Regions from separate parts of the Pseudomonas sp. ZY71 genome, predicted to be linked through region 2. Evidence: predicted binding sites of a transcription regulator. Region 2 holds the regulator's gene; each other region holds the start of a gene.
The links. The regulator sigma-54, encoded in region 2, starts transcription at its own class of promoters, with help from an activator protein. The targets are predictions, from matches to a motif close to ANTGGCATNNANNTTGCTNT.

Region 1: the regulator sigma-54 is predicted to act here: its motif matches at 2,155-2,174, upstream of VY732_RS09000 (circularly permuted type 2 ATP-grasp protein).
Region 3: the regulator sigma-54 is predicted to act here: its motif matches at 2,512-2,531, upstream of VY732_RS09490 (CmpA/NrtA family ABC transporter substrate-binding protein).

Annotation. Positions count from the first base shown of each region.
Region 1 is NZ_CP144274.1:2,006,785-2,013,477, forward strand. Features, by position in the region: gene speE (polyamine aminopropyltransferase) at 1-690, shown strand, start outside; gene VY732_RS08990 (hypothetical protein) at 929-1,162, shown strand; gene VY732_RS08995 (ribonuclease E inhibitor RraB) at 1,372-1,719, shown strand; gene VY732_RS09000 (circularly permuted type 2 ATP-grasp protein) at 2,207-3,616, shown strand; gene VY732_RS09005 (alpha-E domain-containing protein) at 3,629-4,579, shown strand; gene VY732_RS09010 (transglutaminase family protein) at 4,576-5,379, shown strand; gene VY732_RS09015 (c-type cytochrome) at 5,499-6,320, opposite strand.
Region 2 is NZ_CP144274.1:1,024,587-1,031,279, forward strand. Features, by position in the region: gene VY732_RS04340 (ZIP family metal transporter) at 1-767, shown strand, start outside; gene VY732_RS04345 (HPr family phosphocarrier protein) at 862-1,137, opposite strand; gene rapZ (RNase adapter RapZ) at 1,153-2,010, opposite strand; gene ptsN (PTS IIA-like nitrogen regulatory protein PtsN) at 2,013-2,477, opposite strand; gene hpf (ribosome hibernation-promoting factor, HPF/YfiA family) at 2,489-2,797, opposite strand; gene VY732_RS04365 (RNA polymerase factor sigma-54) at 2,871-4,361, opposite strand; gene lptB (LPS export ABC transporter ATP-binding protein) at 4,549-5,274, opposite strand; gene lptA (lipopolysaccharide transport periplasmic protein LptA) at 5,274-5,819, opposite strand; gene lptC (LPS export ABC transporter periplasmic protein LptC) at 5,806-6,378, opposite strand; gene VY732_RS04385 (KdsC family phosphatase) at 6,387-6,693, opposite strand, start outside.
Region 3 is NZ_CP144274.1:2,104,993-2,111,685, reverse strand. Features, by position in the region: gene rlmKL (bifunctional 23S rRNA (guanine(2069)-N(7))-methyltransferase RlmK/23S rRNA (guanine(2445)-N(2))-methyltransferase RlmL) at 1-399, opposite strand, end outside; gene rmf (ribosome modulation factor) at 932-1,147, shown strand; gene VY732_RS09495 (quinone-dependent dihydroorotate dehydrogenase) at 1,404-2,423, opposite strand; gene VY732_RS09490 (CmpA/NrtA family ABC transporter substrate-binding protein) at 2,647-3,858, shown strand; gene VY732_RS09485 (ANTAR domain-containing response regulator) at 3,874-4,449, shown strand; gene VY732_RS09480 (nitrate/nitrite transporter) at 4,981-6,192, shown strand; gene VY732_RS09475 (bifunctional protein-serine/threonine kinase/phosphatase) at 6,200-6,693, shown strand, end outside.

The DNA.
Region 1 (6,693 bases), 980 kb from region 2:
TTCATCTACCACGAAATGCTCACCCATGTGCCGATCCTCGCCCATGGCAGTGCCAAGCGCGTACTGATCATTGGCGGCGGTGACGGTGGCATGCTGCGCGAAGTGACCAAGCACGCCGGCGTTGAACACATCACCATGGTCGAGATCGACGGCACCGTGGTCGACATGTGCAAAGAGTTCCTGCCGAACCACTCCAGCGGCGCCTACGACGATCCGCGTCTGAACCTGGTGATCGACGACGGCATGCGTTTCGTCGCCACCACCACGGAAAAATTCGACGTGATCATCTCCGACTCCACTGACCCGATCGGCCCGGGCGAAGTGTTGTTCTCGGAGAACTTCTACCAGGCGTGCCACCGCTGCCTGAACGAGGGCGGCATTCTGGTGACCCAGAACGGCACACCGTTCATGCAGATCGACGAAGTGAAAACCACCGCCGGGCGTCTGAACAGCCTGTTCCCGGACTGGCACTTCTATCAGGCGGCCGTACCGACCTACATCGGCGGTTCGATGACATTTGCGTGGGGCTCGACCAACCCGGCCTACCGCAAGCTCAGCCGTGAAACCCTGCAACAGCGTTTCATCGGCAGCGGCATCGTCACGCGCTACTACAACCCGGAAATCCACATCGGCGCGTTCGCCTTGCCGCAGTACGTGCTGCAGGCGATCAACAAGCCAAGCAACGACTAAAAGAACACCGCATTACCCCTGTGGGAGCGAGCCTGCTCGCGAAGGCGTCAGGTCAGTCAAAGAATATGTCGACTGGACAGACCCCTTCGCGAGCAGGCTCGCTCCCACATTTGTTTGCCCCCCACGATAGATGTCGTTTTTTTCATCTTCGCCCGCTGTAATCCTTTTGAACCAACTTTCGGCGTTCACAGTCGAGATAGTGGTAAGCCCATTTGCGGGTTTGATCGAGGAGGCACCGATGCAAAAGTGGAAAGTCACTTTCGTGAACGATCATGGTGAAATTGTCGATGAGGTGTTCGACCGCGCTGAATGCCCCACCGACGATGAGGCCGCTCGATTGATCAAGGAACGGCTCCTGCCAGTCGCCGCCAAACTGGATCTCAACGATCTGGAAGGGCGAACCCCCGATGCTGGCGTCAAAAGCCTCGAAACCCAAAACAGCATCAAGATCCGCAGCATCACTCCAATCTGAAAATCTTCCTTCATCCGAAGCAACCAGGCCTTGGCAGCAGCTCTATCTTGAGGCTACTCTGCAAGCGAGATCAGCGAACGGATCGCTAAGGTCTGGTCTTGTCAGCTACATGCTTGTTCCCGCGTGCAACCACGTTGCCGTAGTACTTTGGCCAGAGGCCCGGGGCGGGAATACGGAAAGTCTATCCATCTATGCGAGGGGGACGATTCATGAGCACAGCCTATCAAGAAGACATCAGCAGCAATGTTCTGCGCCGCATGAAAGAAGGCGGTTTCGATTTTTCCCGATTCCATCCCATCGAGTTCTACGCGATTTTCCCGGACGAGGAGCGGGCGCGCAGGGCGGCAGGCAAATTTCGCGGTGAGTCCATCAATGCCCAGGTCAGCGTGCGTGATGACGGTGCGTGGGCGCTGGAATTAAGCAAAGTGATGTACGCGACCTATGACGATATCGGCGACTTCGAGCAGGGATTCTCTGCCGTGGTTGAACCTCTGGGTGGCATCATCGAGGGCTGGGGCGTAAAGCAGGAGGTGCGCAACCGCCACCGTTTGAACTGATCTCTGGTTTCATTTGTTGAACAACGGCTGACCTTCGGGTTGGCCGTTGTCATTTCCGACGTAAGCAAAACGCTGTGGCAAAACCCTGAAACAAGAAACCGAGGCAAAAAAAAGCCACCGGAGAGGGTGGCTAAAAGGGAAGACCGATAAGGAGAGGAAACCGGTCAGGGTTAAGGCAGGGTGGGCTGCGCAGGCAGTCCAGGTCAGTTGAGCTGGCGACTTCGCGGCGCTGTGCGCGGGGAAGTTTTGCAGCGGATGCGCGGATTATCCGCAGGCAGCGCCGGGCAGTGAAATCAACTCTGACTATGCTGGTGATAGGCGATGCAGTGCGTCGCAATGAAGCGGGGGCAATCCGGTTGGGGCATTTGCCGCACAGGAATGGTGCGGTGCCTGCGGCGTGTATTTCCAACCGATTGAAATCAAAGCGTTTATGCCGATGGCACGGGCCTTGCGAAGGCCTGTAGGTCCGGGTGACAAGGAGTACGGCATGATCCGCACCTATTTTGATGAGATGTACGACGCCGGCGGCCAGGTTCGCCCGCATTATCGGGAGTTCGCCCGATGGCTGGCTGACACGCCTGACGAACTGTTGGCCCAGCGGCGACGTGAGGCCGATCTGCTGTTCCATCGCGCCGGCATTACCTTCACGCTCTACGGCGATGAGCAGGGCACCGAGCGCCTGATTCCTTTCGACACCATTCCGCGCAGCATTCCCGCCAGCGAGTGGCGGATCGTTGAGCGCGGCTGCATCCAGCGGGTCAAGGCGCTGAATATGTTTCTCGCTGACCTCTATCACGAGCAGCGCATCATCAAGGCCGGGATCATTCCTGCCGAACAGGTGCTGGCCAACGAGCAATATCAGTTGGCGATGCAAGGCCTCGATCTGCACCGCGATATCTATTCGCACATCTCCGGCGTCGATCTGGTGCGCGATGGTGACGGCACTTACTACGTGCTTGAAGACAACCTGCGCACTCCGAGCGGCGTGAGCTACATGCTCGAAGACCGCAAGATGATGATGCGCCTGTTCCCGGAGCTGTTCGCCGCCCAGCGCATCGCGCCGATCGATCATTACCCGAACCTGTTGCTCGACACCCTGAAAAGCTCAAGCCCGATCGATGACCCGAGCGTGGTGGTGCTGACGCCGGGGCGCTTCAACAGTGCGTTCTTCGAGCACGCGTTTTTGGCGCGGGAAATGGGTGTGGAGCTGGTCGAGGGCGCGGATCTGTTCGTGCGTGACGATAAAGTCTTCATGCGCACCACCGACGGCCCGAAAGCGGTGGACGTGATCTACCGCCGCCTCGACGATGCGTTCCTCGACCCGCTGGCGTTCAACCCCGACTCGATGCTCGGTGTGCCGGGGCTGCTCTCGTCTTATCGCTCGGGCAACGTCGTGTTGGCCAATGCCATCGGCACCGGTGTGGCGGACGACAAATCGGTGTACCCGTTTGTTACCGACATGATCCGGTTCTACCTCGACGAAGAACCGATCCTGAAGAACGTGCCGACCTGGCAATGCCGCAACCCGTCTGAACTTTCCCACGTGCTGGCCAATCTTCCAGATCTGGTGGTCAAGGAAACTCAAGGCTCCGGTGGTTACGGAATGCTCGTGGGGCCGGCGTCGACGACGGCGGAAATCGACGCCTTCCGCGAGCGCATCAAAGCCAAGCCGCACGCATACATCGCGCAACCGACGCTGTCGCTGTCGACCTGTCCGACCTTTGTCGAAAACGGCATCGCCCCGCGCCATATCGACTTGCGTCCGTTTGTCTTGTCCGGGCGCGAAACCCGCGTGGTGCCTGGCGGTTTGACCCGTGTGGCGCTGCGTGAAGGTTCCCTGGTGGTGAATTCCTCCCAGGGCGGCGGAACCAAGGACACCTGGGTGGTCGAGGATTGAAGGAAGCTTGCCATGTTAAGTAGAACTGCCTCGGATCTGTATTGGATGTCGCGTTATCTGGAGCGGGCGGAAAACCTCGCCCGGATGCTCGACATCAGTTATTCGCTGTCGCTGATGCCGCAGGATGGTCGCGGCGATGGTTTGCACGAACTGGCGATGCCACTGCTCATCACTGGCACCCTCGACGATTATCTGGAGCGCCACGGCGCGCTGCATGCCGAACGCCTGCTGCACTTTTTTGCCCTCGACGCCGCCAACCCGGCGAGCATCTACAGTTGCCTCGGCGCGGCGCGGGCCAGCGCCCATGCCGTGCGCGGGCGCATCACGGCGGACATGTGGGAGAACATCAATTCGACATGGCTGGAGATTCGCGGGATCGCCGAACAGGGCCTCAGTCGCTATGGCATGAGCCGTTTCTGCGAATGGATCAAGGAGCGTTCGCACCTGTTTCGTGGTGCGTCCTACGGCACGATCATGCGTAACGATGCATTTCGTTTCATTCGTCTCGGGACGTTCATCGAACGCGCGGACAACACGCTGCGGTTGCTCGATGCCCGCTATGAAATGGCCGGCGATCAGGCTGAAGCGGTCAGCGACGGTACGGCCCACGCTTATTACCAGTGGAGTGCCTTGCTGCGCGCCTTGTCCTCCTTCGAGGCCTACACCGAAATCTACCGCGATGCGCCCGGCGCCCGTCACGTCGCCGAGTTGCTGCTGTTGCGTGCCGATGTCCCGCGTTCACTGCGCGCCTGCACCGAAGAGATCGACCAGATTCTCGCGCAGTTGCCTGGCGCCAATGGCCGACCGGCGCAACGTCTGGCAGCAGAGATGGACGCGCGCCTGCGCTACACCGGCATCAACGAAATTCTCGAGGAAGGCCTGCACGCCTGGCTGACCGAATTCATCCCGCTGGTGCGCCAGTTGGGCAACGCCATTCACAGTTCCTACCTGGAGGCTGCATGAGACTTTCCATAAGCCACGAGACCACCTATCACTACGAAGATCAGGTGCGGGCGAGCATCCAGTACCTGCGGCTGACCCCCCACGACAGCGAGCGTCAGCATGTGCTGAGCTGGCAACTCGACCTGCCACGCCCGGTGCGCGCGCAACTCGATCCGTTCGGCAATATCCTGCATGTGCTGACCATGGATGAACCGCACGAAGCGATCATCATCGGCGCCCGAGGGCAGGTCGATATCGACGAATTGCGCGAGGCCGAGCACGAGAGCCAGTCGGCGCTGCCGTTTCTGCGCTTCACTCGCTTGACCGAGGCCGATGAGGCGCTGCGTGCGTTCGCGGAAAAATCCTGCAAGCAGCGGCGCGATCGCACGGCGCTGATTGATTTGATGCACGGTTTGAATCAGCACATGACGTATACGCCGGGTTCTACTGAAGTCGACACCAGCGCGGCGGAAGCTTTCGCCGGACGTGCCGGGGTTTGTCAGGATCACGCTCACGCGTTTCTGGCTTGTGCACGTAGTCTCGGGATTCCGTCACGTTATGTGTCGGGCTATTTGTACAGCGAGGATTGCGAGCATTTGGCGAGCCACGCCTGGGCGGAAGCCTGGCTGGATGACGCTTGGTACAGCTTTGATGTGACCAATCAACTGGCGCGGCCGGAGCGGCATTTGAAACTGGCGGTGGGTCTGGATTATCTGGATGCCTGCCCGGTACGCGGCATGCGCCGGGGCGGTGGGTGCGAGCAGATGCATGCGAAAGTGTTTGTCTCGCCGACGCCAGTCCTCTCCGTCCAGCAACAGTAACTGGCCCACACAAAACCCTTGTAGGAGTGAGCCTGCTCGCGATAGCGGTCTGTCAGTTACAAATGTGCTGACTGATACACCGCTATCGCGAGCAGGCTCACTCCTACAAGGAAATGTGCTCAGGGCTTAACCTTGCGCCCGGCCATGTGTTTCAAATATCCCACCAACATCTGCAAATCCCCCTCCGGCAACACCTCTACCGAAAACCCCGGCATCTTCGCCTGTGGCCACTGACGCAGACTCTGCGGATCACGAATGTAACGCTTGAGGAAATCCGCGCCGAAATACTCGGTCGGGTTATACGGAATATTCAGATCCGGCCCGAACTGCGCATCCCCCGCACCGTTCAACCGGTGGCACGCCAGACAGTTTTTCTGAAACAGTGCAAATCCCAGGTTCACCGGGTCATCCGCCTTCAACTCTGGATCCGGCAGCAGGGCCGGGAAGCGTTCGGCCACTGGTGCCATGCGCTTGATGCTCGCGACCTGGAATGGCCATTGCTCCGGGCTGATATTGCCAGCCTGTGGATCGGTCCAGACCAGATAGAACGGCCCGGCGCTGTGCTTGCCTTCCGACAGTGGCGGCCATGGTTGAGCCGGATCTTCGATGGCCAGCCATGCCCGTGCGCCGTCGCGGTTGAGTAACGGAGCCGCAGCCAATTCCGCGGCAAACCCATCCAGTGCCACCGCTTGCAGATGATCTTGCGGTTTTATCCCGGTCAGCAGCGCAGCCACAGGCACGACGCGATAGGTCATGTCCTTCTTGTAGGACACATCGTTTTTGATCGTGAGGGTTTGCACTTGAGGATGCTTGAGCAGTTCTTCGGTCTGCCAGGTGCGGCTGTTTGCGCCCAGTTGCAGATCCAACTGGGCGGCAGACAAGGGCATGCTCAGCAGCATGGCCCCGAACACAATGAGCGCTTTCAAATGATCGCCGTCCATGTCGTGAGAGTGCGCAAAGGTTGGCACAGCCACGCTGGCCCGGGTAGCGGGCCAGTCACATTTTCAGTGGCGATAAACAGCACCTGCCGCTCGATTCAGCCGATGACCTTGGTCAGATTCGGCAAAATCAACAACAGCGTCGTGGCGAAAAGAATGAGCCCTGCTTGACGAACTTTCGGTTGTTTGAACATGGCTTGACCGCCTTTATTGTTATTTCCTGATGCTTGCCTGCATATCCATGACGGCAAGCGCTGCACTTCCTGTTGAAGAACGTCGGCCTCGGCAAAACCCGACGACTCTGACGTACATGTACTACCTTAGGGCCCGCGTCACGCTTGGCTTAGATCCATTTCATATGGAGTGCTAGGCAATT
Region 2 (6,693 bases):
CGCGGGCGTTGCAGGGCGGCGCGATCTGCGCCCTCGGCACGGCGCTTGGCGCGGTGCCGGTGCTGGTGCTGGTGATTCGGCGCATGCCGCAGGCACTCAGCGATACTTTGCTGGGTTTTGGTGCCGGGGTGATGTTGGCGGCGACGGCGTTTTCGTTGATCGTGCCGGGCATTGCCGCCGCTGAAAGCCTCGGCCTGACTCCGTGGGGCGCCAGTGGCCTGATCTGCTTCGGCATCATGCTCGGTGCGTTTGGCTTGTATCTGGTCGATCGCCAGGTTTCCGGCGCGTCCCCGGAAATGCTCGTCGGCACTGTCGAGCATCCGGTTATTCCGCCGCGGATCTGGCTGTTCGTGTTCGCCATCATTGCCCATAACATCCCGGAAGGCATGGCCGTTGGCGTCTCTGCCGGCGGCGGCATGCCGGATGCGGACAGTCTGGCCATGGGCATTGCCCTGCAGGATGTGCCGGAAGGTCTGGTGATTGCGCTGGTATTGGCCGGGGCAGGAATGTCGCGGGTCAAGGCGTTCCTGATCGGCGCGGCGTCAGGTCTGGTCGAACCGGTGTTTGCGTTGCTGTGTGCGTGGCTGGTCGGTCTGGCGCAGGTGCTGCTGCCATTAGGTCTGGCACTGGCGGCGGGGGCAATGTTGCTGGTGGTGACCCACGAGGTCATCCCGGAATCACGACGCCATGGTCATGACAAACTGGCCAGCCTTGGCCTGTTGATCGGGTTTTGTCTGATGATGGTGATGGATACGGCGTTGGGCTGAAGCAGATCAAAAGATCGCAGCCTTCGGCAGTTCCTACAGGGAACGCATTCCAATGCAGGAGCTGCCGAAGGCTGCGATCTTTTGATTTTGGCTGTCAGCCACCTTCGTCGAAATAGTTGTTGATCAACGCCACCAGCGCATCCAGCGCTTCCTGATCTTTCTCGCCCTCAGTACTCAAATAGATCTTGGTGCCCTTGCCAGCCGCCAGCATCATCATTGCCATGATGCTTTTACCGTCAACCGTGGTGTCTGGCGTGCGGCCCACTCTGATCGAGCAATCCGGATACTGCCCGGCCACCCCGACAAACTTGGCCGATGCGCGGGCATGCAGGCCCAGCTTGTTGATGATTTCGATTTCCAGAGCAGGCATCGCGGTGTGAATCCTTTAAGTGAGGTCGCGGTGGCGAACCTGGACGTTCTTCAGGGTTTTCTGCAAGGCCTGACCCAGGCGTTCGGTCAGGTAGACGGAGCGATGGTGTCCGCCGGTGCAGCCAATGGCAATGGTGACGTAGGCACGGTTGCTCGCGGCAAAGCGCGGTAACCATTTGTGCAGGTAGGTGAAGATGTCCTGGAACATTTCTTCGACCTCCGGCTGTGCGGCCAGGTACTCGGCCACTGGCGCATCAAGACCTGATTGCGCACGCAGTTCCGGCTTCCAGTACGGATTGGGCAGGCAGCGCACGTCGAACACCAGATCTGCATCCACCGGCATGCCGCGCTTGAAGCCGAATGACTCGACCAGAAACGCGGTGCCCGGCTCCGGCTGATTCAGCAGGCGCAGCTTGATGGAGTCGCGCAGCTGATACAGGTTCAGATTGGTGGTGTTGATCTTCAGGTCGGCGAGGTCGGCGATCGGGCCGAGCAGGGCGGTTTCATCCTGGATAGCTTCGGCCAGCGAGCGATTGGCGTTGCTCAGCGGGTGGCGACGGCGGGTTTCGGAGAAACGCTTGAGCAAGGTTTCTTCGTCGGCGTCCAGATACAGGACATCGCACTGGATGTGCTTGGCCCGGACATCTTCAAGCAACTCGGGAAAGCGCGTCAGATGACTCGGCAGGTTGCGCGCATCGATCGATACGGCCACCAGCGGTTGCGCCAGCTCAGTGTGAATCAGCGCGCGTTCGGCCAGTTCCGGCAGCAAGCCTGCGGGCAGGTTGTCGATGCAGTAATAGCCGTTGTCCTCAAGGACATCCAGAGCCGTACTTTTACCCGAGCCGGAACGGCCGCTGACGATGATCAAACGCATGATTAATGCCCGTTCTGCTCGCTCAGGACGACCTGATACAAGGCTTCGCTACTCGGTGCGCTACGCAGCTTTTCGCGCACTTCCTTACGATCCAGCATGCTGGCGATCTGACGTAGCAACTCCAGATGCGCATCGGTGGCGGCTTCCGGGACCAGCAAAACAAACAGCAGGTCAACCGGAGCGCCGTCAATGGCGTCGAAATCGATCGGAGCGTCAAGGTGCATCAGCGCGCTGATCGGCGCTTGGCAACCCTTGAGGCGGCAATGGGGGATGGCGATGCCGTTACCAAAACCGGTGGAACCGAGTTTTTCACGGGCAATCAACGCCTCGAAGACATCCTGCATGGCCAGATCCGGCACTTCGCGGGCGATCAGGTTGGCAATTTGTTCGAGAGCTTTCTTTTTACTGCCGCCCGGCACGTTCACAAGGGAACGGCCGGGGGTCAGGATACTTTCAAGTCGGATCATGGAATGGGGGGTTATCGACCTGTCGCGCCCTGGAGGAGGCTTTGGGTCTTTTCCTTATGCTTTTTGAGTTGGCGATCCAGCTTGTCGGTCAGTGAGTCGATCGCAGCATACATATCAGTATCTTCTGCGTTGGCGACCACTTCGCTGCCGGGAATATGCAAGGTGGCTTCGATTTTCTGCTTAAGCTTTTCGACGCACATCGTGACTTGCACGTTGGTGATCTTGTCGAAATGGCGCTCCAATCGTTGAAGTTTCTCATTGATGTAGTCGCGCAGAGGTTCGGTCACTTCCAGTTGGTGTCCACTGATGTTGACTTGCATACAGCTTCTCCTTCGTTGCCAGTGCATAAAGCGGCAGGCTGGATAGCCTGCCACTGGAACGCTGTAACGTGGCTTACATCAACCGCTTGCGTTCGCTCGAAGGCGCGATCCCGAGGGATTCGCGGTACTTGGCGACGGTGCGGCGAGCCACCTGAATGCCTTGTGCCTCCAGTAAACCAGCGATCTTGCTGTCACTCAACGGCTTTTTCTGATTTTCCGCAGCAACCAGTTTTTTGATGATCGCGCGGATCGCCGTGGACGAGCATTCGCCGCCTTCGGAGGTGCTGACGTGGCTGGAGAAAAAGTATTTCAGCTCATAAATACCGCGCGGGGTATGCATGAATTTCTGCGTGGTCACCCGTGAAATCGTCGATTCGTGCATGCCGACCGCTTCGGCGATGTCATGCAGGACCAATGGCTTCATCGCTTCGTCGCCGTACTCCAGAAAACCGCGCTGATGCTCGACGATCTGGGTGGCAACTTTCATCAGGGTTTCGTTGCGGCTCTGCAGGCTCTTGATGAACCAGCGGGCTTCCTGCAACTGGTTGCGCATGAAGGTGTTGTCGGCACTGGTGTCGGCGCGGCGGACGAAACCAGCGTACTGGGCGTTGACGCGCAGGCGTGGCACCGATTCCTGATTGAGTTCGACCAGCCAGCGTTCGTTGTCCTTGCGCACGATCACGTCGGGCACGACGTATTCGGCTTCGGTTGATTCGATCTGTGAACCCGGGCGCGGATTAAGGCTTTGCACCAGCTCGATGACCTGACGCAGTTCGTCTTCCTTGAGCTTCATGCGCCGCATCAACTGGCTGTAGTCGCGGCTGCCGAGCAGGTCGATGTAATCGCTGACCAGACGTTTCGCTTCAGCCAGCCAAGGTGTCTTGGCCGACAACTGGCGCAATTGCAGCAGCAGGCATTCGCCGAGATTGCGCGCGCCGATGCCGGCCGGTTCGAACTGCTGGATGCGGTGCAGGACGGCTTCGATTTCGTCCAGTTCGATGTCCAGTTCCGGGTCGAACGCCTCAAGGATCTCTTCGAGGGTTTCGTCCAGGTAGCCCTGATTGTTGATGCAATCGATCAGGGTCACGGCGATCAGGCGATCGGTGTCGGACATCGGTGCAAGGTTCAGCTGCCACAGCAAGTGGCTTTGCAGGCTCTCGCCGGCGGACGTGCGTGTGGTGAAATCCCACTCGTCATCGTCGCTGCTGGGCAGGCTGCTGGCGCTGGTCTGGTAGACGTCTTCCCAGGCCGTGTCGACCGGAAGCTCGTTGGGGATGCGCTCGTTCCATTCGCCGTCCTCGAGGTTGTCCACCGTCGGCGCGGTTTCCTGATAGGAGGGTTCCTGGATTTCGGTGGGCTTCTGTTCGGCGTTGTCGGCCATGGGGTCGGAATTGTCGAAGTCGTCGCCTTCTTCCTGGCGTTCGAGCATCGGATTGGATTCCAGCGCCTCCTGGATTTCCTGTTGCAGATCCAGGGTCGACAATTGGAGCAGGCGGATGGCCTGTTGCAGCTGCGGTGTCATCGTCAGCTGCTGGCCCATTCTCAAGACTAGCGATGGTTTCATGGCAGGGGCTTAACACCTTATTCGCCGGCGCTATGCGCCATCCACTACAGGGCGCCGGAGCGCCAAACTTAAGCAAATTATATGCCTGAAACTGAAGTGTTTGCCTAGAGCGCTGTAACAATTAAAGCGTATTAAATCCTGCTTGAATCGATACAGCGCCCGGGCGGCGCACCGGGCACTGTTGCGCTTACAGGCGGAACTCGTGGCCCAGATACACTTCCTTGACCAGATCGTTGGCCAGGATGGTTTCTGCATCGCCCTCGGCAATCAACTGACCATCGTTGACGATGTAAGCGGTTTCGCAGATATCCAGCGTCTCACGAACGTTGTGGTCGGTGATCAGCACACCGATGCCTTTGGCCTTGAGGTGGTGGATGATCTGCTTGATATCGCCGACCGAAATCGGGTCGACACCGGCGAACGGTTCGTCGAGCAGGATGAATTTCGGTGCCGTTGCCAGCGCGCGAGCGATTTCCACCCGGCGGCGTTCACCACCGGACAGGCTCATGCCGAGGTTGTCGCGGATGTGGCTGATGTGGAATTCCTGCAGCAGGCTTTCCAGCTCTTTGCGGCGACCGGCCTTGTCGAGTTCCTGACGGGTCTCGAGGATGGCCATGATGTTGTCGGCCACCGACAGTTTGCGGAAGATCGACGCTTCTTGCGGCAGATAGCCGATCCCGGCCTTTGCACGGCCGTGCATCGGCTGGTGGCTGACGTCCAGATCATCGATCAGTACGCGGCCCTGATCGGCCTGTACCAAGCCGACGATCATGTAGAAGCAGGTGGTCTTGCCGGCACCGTTCGGGCCGAGCAGGCCGACGATCTGGCCGCTGTCGATCGACAGGCTGACGTCACGCACGACCTGGCGGCTTTTATAGGCCTTGGCCAGGTGCTGAGCTTTCAGAGTTGCCATTACTGGGTTTTCTCGTCGGTTTTCTTCTTCGGCTGGATCACCATATCGATGCGCGGACGCGCCTCGGTAACCTTGCTGCCGGTAGCGCGACCGGCGCTGGCCAGTTTCTTCACGGTGTCATAGACGATTTTCTCGCCTTGCGTCGTGTTGTTGTCCTTGTCGACAACCTTGGCCTTGTCGATCAGCACGACGCGATTCTGCGCAGCATGGTACTGGATCGTCACGCCCCAGCCCTGAACCGGCTTGGTGTCGCCAGCGGTCTGCAGTTGTTCGAAGTAGGCAAGGTTGCCCACCGAAGTCACCACGTCGATATCGCCGGCCGGGGTGCGGGTGATGGTCACGGTATTACCGGTCACCTTCATCGAGCCTTGGGTGATGATCACGTCGCCCTTGTAGGTGGCGATGCCGTTCTTGTCATCCAGTTGGGCGTCGTCGGCCTGAATGCGGATAGGTTGCTGCTGATCGTTCGGCAGAGCCCAGGCGCTCACGCTTCCCAGTGCTGCGCCCAGACTGAGCAAAATAGGGAGGGTTTTAACGAGCCTCATACTGTCCTCTTACGTTCGATAGCAGGTGTATCCTGCTTTCCTTCAGGTACGCTTTCATTCCAACGCCAGTCGATACACCGCCAGCGCCGTCGATTCTAACGGGTTGCTCGGTCTGCGCATATTCCTGCTGCGGGAACACGGTCATGCGAGTGGACGTGATCAGGATGTCACGCTTCTTTTCATCGGTGCGCGCAACGCGTACCGAATCGATCAGTTCGACTTCGGTGCCGCCTGAGTTCACTTCGCCGCGCTCACTGGTCACGTGCCACGGAAATTCCGTTCCGCGATACATGTTCAGGTCGGGTTTGGTCACGAGCGTGACGTCGGTTGCCTTCACGTGCTCGGCTTTTTCGGACGTCATTTCATACTGCACCTTGCCATCCGGCAGGTATTGCAGGGTATGCGTGTTGGTTGCATACCAGTCGATAGGCGTTTCCACCGAGGTGACCGGTGGTTTGTCGAGAAAGCGTTCCGGGCTGATATTCCAGTAGCCGACCGCTGCGAAAATCGCAGCGATGCAGCCGAACAGCAGGAAGTTACGAAATTTTTTGCTGAACATGGCTTGGCTCACAGGTACGCGGCGTTGGCCGCATCGAGGTGGCCTTGGGCGCGCAGGATCAGTTCGCAGAATTCGCGGGCGGCACCTTCACCACCGCGGGCTCGGGTAACGCCATGGGCGTGTTCGCGGACGAAGTCGGCCGCGTTGGCCACGGCCATGCCCAAGCCTACACGGCGAATCACCGGCAAGTCAGGCAGGTCGTCACCGAGGTAGGCGACCTGTTCATAGCTTAGGCCCAGTTGCTCCAGCAGGCCGTCAAGAACGACCAATTTGTCTTCGCGCCCCTGAAACAGGTGCGGGATGCCGAGGTTTTTC
Region 3 (6,693 bases), 1.1 Mb from region 2:
GATCGACGGACGGTCGCCCTGCGGGGTGCGCAGTTTGTCGACGATGGCGTCTTTGACTTTCAGGGCACCGAAGTGGGTGTTGTCGATGCCGGAACCGTGGCCGCTGAATTCGACGGCCAGGGTGCCGTCGCTGAGCATGTGATCCTGCCACTCGATGTCGAGCACGCCGTGATAGAGGTCTTCAGCGTCTTTCATCGGGAAACGCTTGAGCACCAGCAATACCCGGTTGGCCAGACGCGACCAGAGGCACAGACGATAAGCGGTTTCCATGGTCGCCATGCCACGCACGGCGGAGGTGTGCTCGCGTGCTTCTTCAAGGCCAAGCCCGACGGCTTCCTCGATGAGCAGGCCTTCAAGGCCTTTAGGGCAAGTGAGGAAGAGTTCGAAACGGTCGGACATGGGATTTCCAAAGCCTTTGGCTAGTGAATCGGCAACGCATTGCCGATCCGGTTTTCAATCAGGCGCTTTTCTAAAAGAGCGCCCGCGTGGCACGAAGGTGTGCCGTTCCATCCCCGCTGCTCGGGTTAAAAGAGCTTAGATGCCGGGACAGATAAAAAAGTTGATGAAACAAAAAGTCTTAAAGCGACCCTTCGTCGCTTTATACCCCAGCGCAAACGTGGGTCATTCTCACTAAAGAATTAACCCCATCATCCAGCGCGGGGCCGATCATACCGGGGTTTGCTGAAAAACCGTGCATGAAACCCGTCGTTACTTATGGCTGTAGCACTAATTTCGTTACGTCCTTATGACAAAACGATCATTCCCTCGGTGTGACTCATTGGTTAGAACTGAACACAGGTTGACGTCGCAACGGCGTCAACACCTTGGCTCGCCACGCCGGCAGCGAGCCGCACCATGGCAGGTTTCTTCTGCCAGACCTCAGTTGAGGTCAACGCGACACAAAACAGTCAACAAGTGAGGGAAACACCCTATGAGAAGACTTAAGCGTGATCCGTTGGAAAGAGCATTTTTGCGCGGATATCAATATGGCGTTGGTGGCAAATCCCGTGAGCTTTGCCCATTTACTCTACCGTCGGTACGCCAAGCCTGGATTAACGGCTGGCGAGAAGGACGCGGCGACAACTGGGACGGTATGACCGGCACTGCGGGAATCCACAGACTCAACGAACTTCACGCCGTCGGCTGACACAGGGCATTAATTCCGACACGACAATCTGAATTTGTAACGACTTACCATGCACGTCCTTCCCGGACGGCGGGCTACGGCCCAGGGGCTCCTTCGAGGAGCCCTTTTTTATGCCTGTCAAATTATCTGTGCCATACACAAAACCTGTAGGAGTGAGCCTGCTCGCGATAGCGGTCTGTCAGTCGCTGATGAAGTGACCGAAAGAAAGCTATCGCGAGCAGGCTCACTCCTACAAAGGAACAGTGGTGTCTATGGATCAGCGCAAGGCGGCGATTGCGTCGACCGACTCACGAATCAGCGCCGGGCCCTTATAGATGAAGCCGGAATAGATCTGCACCAGGCTCGCACCCGCCAGAATCTTCTCAGCCGCATGTTTGCCTTCAGTAATCCCGCCCGCCGCAATGATCGGCAAACGCCCAGCCAACTCACCCGCCAGCACCTTCACGGTATTGGTGCTCTTCTCCCGCACCGGCGCACCGGACAAACCGCCCGCCTCGTCGCCATGCTCCATGCCTTCGACACCGACACGGCTGAGTGTGGTGTTGGTAGCGATCACCGCGTCCATGCCGGTTTCGATCAGCGCTTGAGCCACCTGCGCGGTTTCTTCATCGGTCATGTCCGGCGCGATCTTGATCGCCAGCGGCACATGTTTGCCATGACGCAACGCCAGTTCAGCGCGGCGCGTGGCCAGATCCGCGAGCAATTGCTTGAGCGAATCGCCGAACTGCAGGCTGCGCAGGCCCGGGGTGTTCGGCGAGCTGACGTTGACCGTCACGTAGCTGGCGTGGGCGTAGACCTTGTCCAGGCAGATCAGGTAATCGTCGACCGCGCGTTCAACCGGCGTATCGAAGTTCTTGCCGATGTTGATGCCCAGCACGCCTTTGTATTTCGCCGCGGCCACGCGCGCCAGCAGGTTATCGACACCGAGGTTGTTGAAACCCATGCGGTTGATGATCGCCTCGGCTTCCGGCAGGCGGAAAATCCGTGGTTTCGGGTTGCCCGGCTGCGGACGCGGGGTCACGGTGCCGATTTCGACAAAACCGAAACCCAGTTGCGCAAAGCCATCGATGGCCGCGCCGTTCTTGTCCAGACCGGCCGCCAGACCCACCGGGTTCGGGAATTCGAGGCCCATGACCGTCACCGGCTTCTTCGCCGGCGCCTTGCACAGCAAGCCGTTGAGGCCCAAACGCCCACCCGCGCCGATCAGATCCAGCGACAGATCGTGGGAGGTTTCCGGGGAAAGTTTGAACAACAGCTGACGGGCCAGGGTGTACATGGGCGGCGATGACTCGAGCGGCGAAAAGAGGCGGCGATTATAGCCGGGCATCGACCTGCGGCGCGAGGCACATGCGCAAATCACTGGCACTGGCATATGCCTTGCACCTTCCTTGACTATCAGCGCGCAGGCCAATGACGGCAAGCGGGCAAGGACAATGGCGTCGTCCCGGGTTTTGCCTGCGCAAAGTCCGCGGCGGCGCTTTTTTTCGAGGTGGCGGTGTATGAATGAACCTTCGGTAGGGCCCCTGGCCTGGGTCAATGGCAGCGATGCCCCGGAAAAGACTGCAATCAACCTCGGCTTCATGGCGTTGAGCGACTGCGCATCGGTTGTCGTTGCTGCCACACAGGGCTTTGCCCAACCTTACGGACTAACGCTGAACCTGAAGCGCCAGGCCTCTTGGGCGAATCTGCGCGACAATCTGGTCAGCGGCGAACTCGACGCTGCACACAGTCTGTATGGGCTGATTTACGCGGTGCATCTGGGCATCGGCGGCGTTGCTCCGACCGATATGGCAGTGCTGATGGGCCTGAACCAGAACGGCCAGAGCCTCAACCTCTCTCACGGCCTGCAGAACCTCGGCGTGAGCAGTCCTGAAGCGCTGGACCGCCACGTGCACCAAAGCCGCGCAAAACTCACCTTCGCGCAGACCTTCCCCACCGGCACTCACGCCATGTGGCTTTATTACTGGCTGGCAAGTCAGGGCATTCATCCACTTCAGGATGTCGACAGCGTAGTGGTGCCGCCGCCGCAAATGGTCGCGCACCTGCAAGCTGGGCGTATCGACGGTTTTTGTGTCGGCGAGCCTTGGGCGGCTAGCGCGGTGCAGCAGGATCTCGGGTTTACCTTGGCGACCAGTCAGACCATCTGGCCCGATCACCCGGAAAAAGTCCTTGGCTGCACCCGTGAATTTGTCGAGCAATACCCGAACACGGCGCGGGCGCTGGTGATGGCGATCCTTGAAGCCAGCCGCTTTATCGAAGAGAGCCCGGAAAATCGTCGCAGCACCGCGCAATTGCTCAGCGCGCCGGCGTATCTGGACGCGCCGCTTGCGTGCATCGAACCGCGTTTTCTCGGTGACTATGCCGATGGCCTCGGCAATCGTTGGCAGGATCCTCATGCGCTGCGCTTCCACGGCAACGGCGAGGTGAATCTGCCGTATCTGTCGGACGGCATGTGGTTCATGACCCAGTTCCGCCGCTGGGGCCTGCTGCGTGAGGATCCGGACTATCTCGGCGTCGCCCGGCAGGTCCAGCAACTGGCTATCTACCGCGATGCGGCAACCGCTGTCGGCGTGGCGGCGTGGGGTACCGACATGCGCAGCAGCCAGTTGCTCGACGGCAAAATCTGGGACGGCAGCGATCCCGCCGGTTATGCGCGCAGCTTCAAGCTGCACGCGATGAGCGACGACGCTCCCCTTCTCGCCCGCCGCTGACAGGAGACCGCGAACATGTTGCGCATTCTGTTGATCAACGACACAGCGAAAAAAGTCGGGCGCCTGAAAGCCGCGCTGACTGAAGCCGGTTTCGAAGTCATCGATGAATCCGGTCTGACCATCGACCTGCCCGCGCGCGTCGAAACGGTGCGCCCGGACGTGATCCTGATCGATACCGAGTCACCGAGCCGCGATGTCATGGAGCAAGTCGTGCTGGTCAGCCGCGACCAGCCACGGCCGATCGTGATGTTTACCGACGAGCATGACCCCGGAGTGATGCGTCAGGCGATCAAATCCGGGGTCAGTGCCTACATCGTCGAAGGCATTCACGCCCAGCGTTTGCAGCCGATTCTCGATGTGGCGATGGCGCGTTTCGAGAGTGATCAGGCCTTGCGTGCGCAGTTGCAGGCGCGAGACCTGCAATTGGCTGAGCGCAAGCGTATTGAGCTGGCCAAGGGGTTATTGATGAAGATGAAGGATTGCAATGAGGAAGAGGCTTACACGCTGATGCGGCGCCAGGCCATGAGCCGGCAGCAGAAGCTGATTCAGGTGGCGGAGCAGATTATTGCGATGAGTGAGTTGCTTGGCTGAAAAGCTCTGAGCACTTGAAAAGCCCCTCACCCTAGCCCTCTCCCGGAGGGAGAGGGGACCGACCGGGGGATGCTCGGGAAATACGCCGACCTGCAATTTCTGCTGTGAATCCATAATCGACTCGGTTTCTCAGGTCGATGTTTGACGCCAGACACCTCGGTCAGTCCCCTCGCGAAGTACGCCGACCTGTAGTTTTCTGCTGTGAATCCATAATCGACTCGGTTTCTCAGGTCGATGTTTAGCGCAAGACACCTCGGTCAGTCCCCTCTCCCTCTGGGAGAGGGTTAGGGTGAGGGGCTTTTGATTTTCCGGCTGTTGGCACAAATCTCGCTAAGTAAAACGCACAGGTAACCAACGGCGGTTGCCCCACCCACGACAAAGACGTCGCTCACCCGTTCGCCCAACCGGCGCATCAGGTAGCGGCGTTTTTGCGTTTTGGCCCCACAGCTCGGGGCCGGTGGTGCGGCCGTGGCGGCGCCCCACTTGCTGTTGCATGACTCCTTTCGAGACTCTTTTCAGCTGAGGTGCGCGATGAATTCAAGCTTCTGGAAATCCGGCCACACCCCGACATTGTTCGCGGCCTTCCTCTATTTCGACCTGAGCTTCATGGTCTGGTACCTGCTCGGCCCGTTGGCGGTGCAAATCGCCGCCGACCTGCACCTGACCACCCAACAACGCGGCCTCGTCGTCGCCACGCCGATCCTTGCTGGCGCGGTGCTGCGTTTCATCATGGGCATGCTCGCCGATCGGCTGTCGCCGAAAACCGCCGGGCTGATCGGTCAGGTCATCGTCATCTGCGCACTGTTCGGTGCCTGGAAAATCGGCATTCATAGCTACGAGCAGGCGCTGATCCTCGGCCTGTTCCTCGGCATGGCCGGCGCGTCGTTTGCTGTTGCGCTGCCGCTGGCTTCGCAGTGGTACCCGCCACAGCATCAGGGCAAAGCCATGGGCATTGCCGGTGCGGGCAACTCCGGCACCGTGTTCGCCGCGCTGCTGGCACCGGTGCTCGCCGCCGCATTTGGCTGGAGCAACGTTTTCGGTTTCGCCCTGATTCCATTGATCCTGACACTGGTGCTGTTTGCCTGGCTGGCCAAAAATGCGCCGCAGCGGCCGAAAGCCAAAGCCATGGCCGACTACTTCAAAGCCTTGGGCGACCGTGACAGCTGGTGGTTCATGTTTTTCTACAGCGTCACCTTCGGCGGCTTCATCGGTCTGGCCAGCGCCCTGCCCGGCTACTTCAACGATCAGTACGGCTTGAGCCCGGTGACGGCCGGTTACTACACCGCAGCCTGCGTGTTCGGCGGGAGTCTGATGCGTCCGCTGGGTGGCGCCCTGGCTGACCGTTTCGGTGGCATCCGTACCTTGCTGGCGATGTACACCGTCGCTGCTGTCTGCATCGCTGCCGTCGGCTTCAATCTGCCAAGTTCCTACGCGGCGCTGGCACTTTTCGTCTGCACCATGCTCGGCTTAGGCGCAGGCAACGGCGCGGTGTTCCAACTGGTGCCGCAGCGTTTTCGTCTGGAAATCGGTGTCATGACCGGGCTGATCGGCATGGCCGGCGGCATCGGCGGCTTTGCCTTGGCGGCCGGCATGGGCGCGATCAAACAGAGCACCGGCAGCTATCAACTGGCCCTGTGGTTGTTCGCCAGCCTCGGCGTGTTGGCGTGGTTTGGTCTGCACGGCGTCAAGCGTCGCTGGAGAACCACTTGGGGTTCGGCGGCGGTGACGGCGGCGCGGGTCTGAAGCGTCGATGGCCCTGCAACTGAGTTTTGCCGAAGCCAGCGCCACCGGCCCGCGCGCGGAAAATCAGGACGCTTTGCGCCTGGTCACGCCCGCTCCGGCGTTGGCGGCGAGCAAAGGTTTTCTGTTCGCCATCGCCGACGGTGTCAGTCAGTGTGCCGATGGCGGACTGGCTGCGCGTTCGACCTTGCAGGCCTTGGCGCTCGACTACTACGCAACACCGGAAACCTGGAGCGTGGCGCAGGCACTGGATCGCCTGCTGCTCGCACAAAACCTCTGGTTACAGGCCAATGGCGGTGGCCAACCATTGCTCACCACGGTCAGTGCCTTGGTCATGCGCGGTCGGCGTTTTACCCTCGCCCACGTCGGCGATTGCCGGGTGTATCGCTGGCACGGCGAAAGTTTGCAGCGGATCTCTGAAGATCACGTTTGGGAACAGCAAGGCATGCAGCATGTGCTCAAGCGTGCGCTGGGGCTGGATCAGCATCTGGTGCTGGACTTCCT